2 linked regions of the Orrella dioscoreae genome follow. The protein of the gene in region 2 interacts with the protein of the main gene of each other region in a pairwise test. Links are inferred from orthologs where the notes say so. Each region holds a gene or a part of one and is shown on either strand. Other genes may lie near its edges.

Evidence for each region.
Region 1: the proteins of rlmB (region 2) and ODI_RS04135 interact in binary tests that used the Escherichia coli proteins (3 or more experiments, as listed by UniProt). The link is inferred for Orrella dioscoreae from one-to-one orthologs.

The regions. Positions count from the first base shown.
Region 1 is NZ_LT907988.1:915,730-919,035, forward strand. Bases 273-3,263 are described here. They hold ODI_RS04135 (NAD(P)H-hydrate dehydratase), read right to left. Parts: upstream 2,520-3,263; coding sequence 1,026-2,519; downstream 273-1,025. Other genes in these bases: ODI_RS04130 (LysR substrate-binding domain-containing protein), read left to right, coding at 273-1,000; ODI_RS04140 (GGDEF domain-containing protein), read left to right, coding at 2,763-3,263. In the rest of the region: more of ODI_RS04130, read left to right, coding at 68-272; more of ODI_RS04140, read left to right, coding at 3,264-3,306. UniProt on the Escherichia coli protein: Bifunctional enzyme that catalyzes the epimerization of the S- and R-forms of NAD(P)HX and the dehydration of the S-form of NAD(P)HX at the expense of ADP, which is converted to AMP.
Region 2 is NZ_LT907988.1:1,885,519-1,888,683, reverse strand. Bases 138-2,987 are described here. They hold rlmB (23S rRNA (guanosine(2251)-2'-O)-methyltransferase RlmB), read right to left. Parts: upstream 2,007-2,987; coding sequence 1,269-2,006; downstream 138-1,268. Other genes in these bases: rnr (ribonuclease R), read right to left, coding at 2,091-2,987; ODI_RS08800 (cystathionine gamma-synthase family protein), read right to left, coding at 138-1,203. Also shown: more of ODI_RS08800, read right to left, coding at 1-137; more of rnr, read right to left, coding at 2,988-3,165. UniProt on the Escherichia coli protein: Specifically methylates the ribose of guanosine 2251 in 23S rRNA.

The sequences.
Region 1 (3,306 bases), 970 kb from region 2 along the record:
AAGTGTTTTCTATTCTCCCGGGCTGTTCCGCCCCTCTCAAGCCATAAATTCTGCCTTCGATTTAGAAATGCTAAACGATAAGCGTGAAATCCCGGCCCAGGTGCATGCCCGCCTGAAGGTCTTCCTGGTCTGCGCCAAGCTGCTGTCCTTCACCCAGGCGGCGCAGGCCCTGCACGTGACGGTGGGCGCGGTCAGCCAGCAGATCAAGCAACTGGAGGAGTGGCTGGGTTTCCGGCTGTTCGTGCGGCTGCCGCGCCGCCTGACGCTGACGGACGAGGGCGCGCGGCTGAAGGCCGCCGTGGGGCCGGCCTATGAGGCCGTGGACCTGGAGATCGGCCGGCTCAGCGGCGGCAACCTCGCCGGTATCGTGAAGGTGCGCGCACTGCCGTCCTTCATGGCGAAGTGGCTGGTGCCGCGATTGCCGGACTTCCAGCGGCGTTATCCGGCGCTGGCGCTCCAACTGGAAGCCGAGGACAGCAGCCAGGCCTTGCAGCCCGGCGCTTTCGACCTGGCCATCGACCTGAACGACGGTGTGTACTCGGGCTTTGACATCACGCCGCTGATGGAGGAAGAGATCTTCCCGGTCTGCGCGCCTGCCTTGCTGGATGCCAGCCACCCCATTTCAACGCCCGACGACCTGCGCCACTATCCCTTGCTGCATGACATGACCGCCTGGCGCGGCAGCCCGCCCTACGCCGAGTGGGAAGGCTATCTGCGCGCCATCGGCGCGCCGCAGGTGGAGGTGCGGCGCGGGTATATGTTCAACCGCAACCACCTGACCATCGAGGCCGCCATCGCGGGCATGGGCGTGGCGATTGCGCGGCGCACCCTGACGACCGACGAGCTCGCGCGCGGGCGCCTGGTGGCGCCTTTCGCCCAGCGAGTGTCCACGGGCAAGCGGTATGGCATCGCCTATGCGCCGGGCGCCCTGGACGACAGGCGGGTGGCGGCGGTGCACGACTGGCTGGTCGAGGCCGCGGCGCGCGCGGAGGCAGGCTGACCGCGCGCCGCGCGGTGCCTGCCGGTCAGGAGATCTCCGCTTGCGGTGCCTGGCCGTGTTGCGCCAGCCGTGCCAGGGCCCCCGGCACCAGCCCGGGCAGGTCGTCCGCGATCAGGCCCGGGCCGAATTGCGTGGCGGCGTCGCCGTGCAGCCAGGTGGCCGCGGCGGCGGCCTGGAACGCCGGCATGCCCTGGGCCAGCAGGCCGGTGACGAGGCCGGCCAGCACGTCGCCGCTGCCAGCCGTGGCCAGCGTGGACGGCGCGTTCGCGTTGATGATCGCCAGCCCGGAGGGCGCGGCGATGACGGTGTCGGCGCCCTTGAGCACCAGCACGGCGCCGCTGCGTGCCGCCGCGCGTCGCGCGCGGCTCAGCTTGTCGGCGTCGTCCATGCCGAAGAGGCGCTGGAACTCTCCCTCGTGCGGCGTCAGGACGCAGGGCCCTTCGATGGCCCGGAACAGCGTCTCGGGGTCGTAGCGAAAGGCGGTGAGCGCGCCGGCGTCCAGCACGCAAGGCTTGCCCGTGCCCAGCAAGGTCAGCACCGCGTCGCGGGTAACGGGATCGTCGGGCAGTCCCGGGCCCGCGAGCAGCGCCGTGTGGCGGCCATCCTCCAGCAAGGCGGACAGGTCGGCGGGCTGGGCCAGCGGCTGGACCATCACGCTCAACAGGTGGCTGGCATAGATCGCCAGCGATTCGGCGGGCACGGCCACGGAGGTCAGCCCCGCCCCGGCGCGGGCCGCGCCCAGCGCCGCCAGCCTGGCGGCGCCCGTCGTGGGGTAGCCGCCCCGGACCAGGGCATGGCCGCGCTGGTATTTATGGGTGCCGTGCCCCAGGGCCGGCAGGCTGGGCAGCCAGCACGCTGGGGCGTTCTCGTGCGCCTGGGGCTGCAGGGCGGCGAGGGCCGGGGCGGCGATGCCGATATCGGCCACCTCGATCTCCCCGCACAGCGTGCGTCCGGGCAGCAGCAGGTGGCCGGGTTTCTTGCGGAAGAACGTCACCGTCAGGTCGGCGCCGACCGCGCCCAGCGACGCGCCGGTGTCGCCGTCCACGCCGCTGGGGACGTCCACCGCCACCACGGGCACGCCGCGCGCACGGGCGGCGGCCAGGGTCTGGGCCGCGACGTCCGGCAGCGGGCGCGACAGGCCCGCGCCGAAGAGCGCGTCGACGATCAGGCGGGCGTGGCGCACGGCGTCAGGCGACAGCGAGACCAGTGGACCGCCCCATTGGTGAGCGTGGAAGCGGGCATCGCCACGCAGCGCTTCCCTGTCGCCCAGCAGCGCGACGGTCACGGGCCAGCCTTGTTGCGCCAGCAGGCGGGCGGCGACGAATCCGTCCCCGCCATTGTTGCCGGGGCCGCACAGCACGGTCAGGGGGCGGGGCGTCCAGCGCCGCGCGATGGCCTGGGCCACGGCGTCACCGGCATGTTGCATGAGTGTCGTGCCGGGCGTGCCCGCCGCGATGGCCCGTTCGTCGGCCTCGCGCATCTGGGCCACGGTCAGCAGGGCGGTCTTGTCGGCATCCACGGCGGCGTCCTTGCACGTTCCTGGGGCATGCGGGCGTGGCCGGAATGCCACGACGTTACCCTGCACATATTCTAAGGTTGCACCTGACCGCTTATTCGTCGGAATGGGCATTCCCGTTTTCCGGTAATCTGCGCCTGCACTGAGGGTGGGTCCGTGGAACAGGCCACCTGGGGACGGGCTGCTGCACAAGGGCAGAGCCGCTCTTTTTTCTCCAGCGGCATCCCGGATGCCGAAATGGCAAGCATGAACAATGAAAGCAGGGTTTTCAGTCTGCCCAAGTGGCGGCTGACGAAATGGCTCGCCGACGCGGGGCCGGACGTACCCCCGGACATCCGGGTCGCCTTGATTGGCGGCCTCTTTGGCACCCTGCCCATCTTCTTCGGCGGCGTGGTCAACACCATCCTGGTGGCGCTCATCGTCACCCTACGCCAGCCCGAGCCAGCCTTCTTCTTCTGGCTGGGCCTGGAAGTGCTGGTCTGCATGGCCCGTCTCGTGCTGCTCGTCGTGGCGCGCCGCAATGCGCTGGTGGGCAAAAGCACCTATACCGACATGACGCTGTTGCTGGCCGTGGTCTGGGCCATGTCGGTGGGGTATGGCGCCTTCATCTGCCTGTTGAGCGGCGATTGGGTGGCGGCATGCATCGCCTGCCTGTCGGCGGCGGCCATGGTGGGCGGCATCTGCTTCCGCAATTTCGGCGCGCCCCGGATGACCGGCATCATGATCGGCTTCACCCTGGGGCCGTGCTGCGTGGCGGCCTTTTTCACCAACGAACCCGTCCTGGGCATTG
Region 2 (3,165 bases):
GATCAGGTCCGCTTCGTCTTCAATGCCGATCGACACGCGGATCAGGCTGTCGGCAATACCCATTTGGGCGCGCCGTTGCGCACCCATCTCGTAATAGATGGTGTGCGCCGCAGGCAAGGCCAGCGTACGGGTATCTCCCAGATGGGTTGCCAGCGCAACGACCGACAGACGGTTCAGGAAATCGAAGCAATCGATGCCCTCGGCAAGCTCGATGCCCATCAGCGCGCCATGGCGGCCACGGAACAGTTCGCCTGCGCGGACGTGCTGCGGGTGCGAGGGCAAACCCGGATAGTGCACGCGCGCCACGCCCGGATGCTCGACCAGGTAGCGGGACAGCGCCAGCGCGTTGGCGCAGGCACGGTCCATGCGCAAGGCCAGCGTCTCGGCGCCCACTGCGATGCGATGCGCGGGCTCGGCGGCCAGCGTGCCGCCCATGTCGCGCAGTCCCTTCTTCTTGATCTGGGTAAGCCCCCAGGTGGTCGAGGGCCCGTTCTGGTAGGACTCGAAAATGTTCGGATGCCCCTTCCAATCGAAGAGCCCGGTGTCGGTGACCGACCCGCCCAGCGCGTGGCCGTGGCCGCCGATGTACTTGGACAGCGAATTCATCACCAGCGCGGCGCCCGCGTCGCGGCCCTTGAACAGCCAGGGCGACGTCAGCGTGTTGTCGATGACGTAGACCAGGCCCGCGCGGCCGCACAGGGCGCCGATGCCCATGAGGTCGGCGATCTGGGTGCCGGGGTTGGCGATGGTTTCGACGAATACCATGCGGGTGTTGGGCCGGATGGCGGCCTCCACTTGCGCAACGTCCGTGGCGTCGACCATCGTTACCTCGACGCCCAGTTCCTGCAGCGTGCCCAGCAGGCTGTTCGTGTTGCCGAAGATGTACTGGCTGGACACCAGGTGATCGCCGCGGCGCAGCAAGGTCGTGAAGATGGCGGCCAGCGCGGCCATGCCGGTGGCGAAGGACACCGTGCCGGCGCCCGACTCCATCGCCGTGATCTTCGCCTCCAGCGCCATCGTGGTGGGCGTGCCCTGGCGCGCATAGCTGAAACCGGACTTGCCCTGGAACACGGCCGTCAATTCGCGCGCGTCCTTATAGGCATATTCCGAGGAAGGGTGCATGGGCTTGTGGACCGCGCCATGTTCGACGCCCTGGCGTCGGTCGCCGTGCAGGATGGTGGTGGTAAAGCCGTGCTTGCTCATGATGCAACGTCCAGGTGCTTTCTTTATTTATTGGCGGGGTGGCCGCCGCCCGGCGGCCACCGGTATCAGGGCTGGCGCTGGCGCACCGTCTCGTACAGGCAGACGGCGCTGGCCACGCTGACGTTCAGGCTTTCGACCGACCCCTGCATGGGGATCTGCACCAGGCGGTCGCAGGTCTCGCGCGTCAGGCGGCGCATGCCCTCGCCTTCCGCGCCCATCACCCAGGCCATGGGCAGCTTGGCGTCCACATCGTGGATGGTGTCCTGCGACTGGTCATCGGTGCCGACCAGCCAGACGCCGCGATCCTTCAGCTCGCGCATGGTCCGCGCAAGATTGGTGACCATCAGGTAGGGCACGGTGTCGGCCGCGCCGCAGGCGACGCGCGCCACCGTGGCGTTGAGCCCCACCGCGCGATCTCGCGGCGCGATGACCGCGTGCACGCCCGCCGCATCGGCGGTGCGCAGGCAGGCGCCCAGATTGTGCGGATCGGTCACGCCATCGAGGATCAGCAGGAACGGCACGGCGTTCGCCGTCTCCAGGACTTCATCCAGGTCCACGGCCAGGCTGCGCGCGTCGGCCAGCGCCACCACGCCCTGGTGGCGCGTGCCGCGTGCCAGGCCATCGAGGCGCTCGGCATTGACCGCATGCACCGGACGCTGCGCGCGCTCGGCCTGCTCGAGCAGGGACAGCATGCGCTTGTCGCGGCGCTGGCCGTCGTAATAGATGTCCTTGACCGAGTCGGGCGCGTGGCGCAAGCGCGCCACCACCGCATGAAAACCGGCCAATACCTGGGATGCTGCCATGTCGTCCTGAAATGTAAGTCGTGTCGATAGGAAGGATAGTAGTGGATGGGCGGACATCCGCCCGCCCATCCCGCCGTGCTGCCGTTACCTGCGCTTGCGGCTGGCGGACTTCTTGCCCGCCGGCGAGGCCGCCGGACGCGCCGCCTGCTGCGCGCTCTTCTTGGCCTGGGCGCGGCGCTCCTTGGCCGTGGTGCCGCGCAACGGCGCCGGCTTGGCGGAGGCCGCCTTCTTCACGCGGCGCGGCGCGGGCTCTTCGCCGCGGCCCGCGGCGCGGCGCAAGGCGTCGAAGCTCGTGCCAGGCACCAGGCGAAACTCGATGCGGCGCGCCTCCAGGTCCACGCGCGACACTTGCACCTGGACCTTGTCGGTCAGGCGATAGCGCATGCCGGTGCGCTCGCCACGCAGTTCGTGCAGCGCCTCGTTGAACTGGAAGTATTCGCCGCCCAGCTCGGACACGTGCACCAGGCCTTCGACGTGCAGCGTCTCGAGCGTGACGAAGATGCCGAAGCTTGCCACGCCCGTCACGCGGCCGCTGAAGGTCTCGCCCACGCGTTCCTTCACGAACCAGCACTTGAGCCAGGCCTCGACATCGCGCGAGGCCTCGTCGGCGCGGCGCTCGTTGGCCGACAGCAGCAGGCCCAGGCGTTCCCAGACGGCATGCTCCTGCTCGCGCGCCGTGGCGGCCAGCGCGACGGCGTGGTTTTCCACCTGCGGCACATAGCGGCGCGTCTGCAGCAGCGACTTGATGACGCGGTGCGTCAGCAGGTCGGGATAGCGGCGGATGGGCGACGTGAAGTGCGTGTAGGCGTCGTACGCCAGGCCGAAGTGCCCGACGTTGTCGGGGCTGTACATGGCCTGCTGCATCGAGCGCAGGCACATGGTCTGCAGCAGCTGGTAGTCCGGCCGCGCGCGGGCGGCTTCCAGCAGCTTCAGGTAATCCTTGGCGGTGGGATCCTCGCCGCCGCCCAGCGACAGGCCCGCGGTGCGCAGGAACTCGCGCAGCGCCTGCAGGCGCTCGGTGGTCGGTCCTTCATGGATGCGGTAGAGCCCCGGATGCTTGCTGCGCGCCATGAAGTCGGCAGCGCAGGTGTTGGCCGCCAGCATGCACTCCTCGATCAGCTTATGCGCATCGTTGCGGACGTAAGGCGCGATCTGTTCG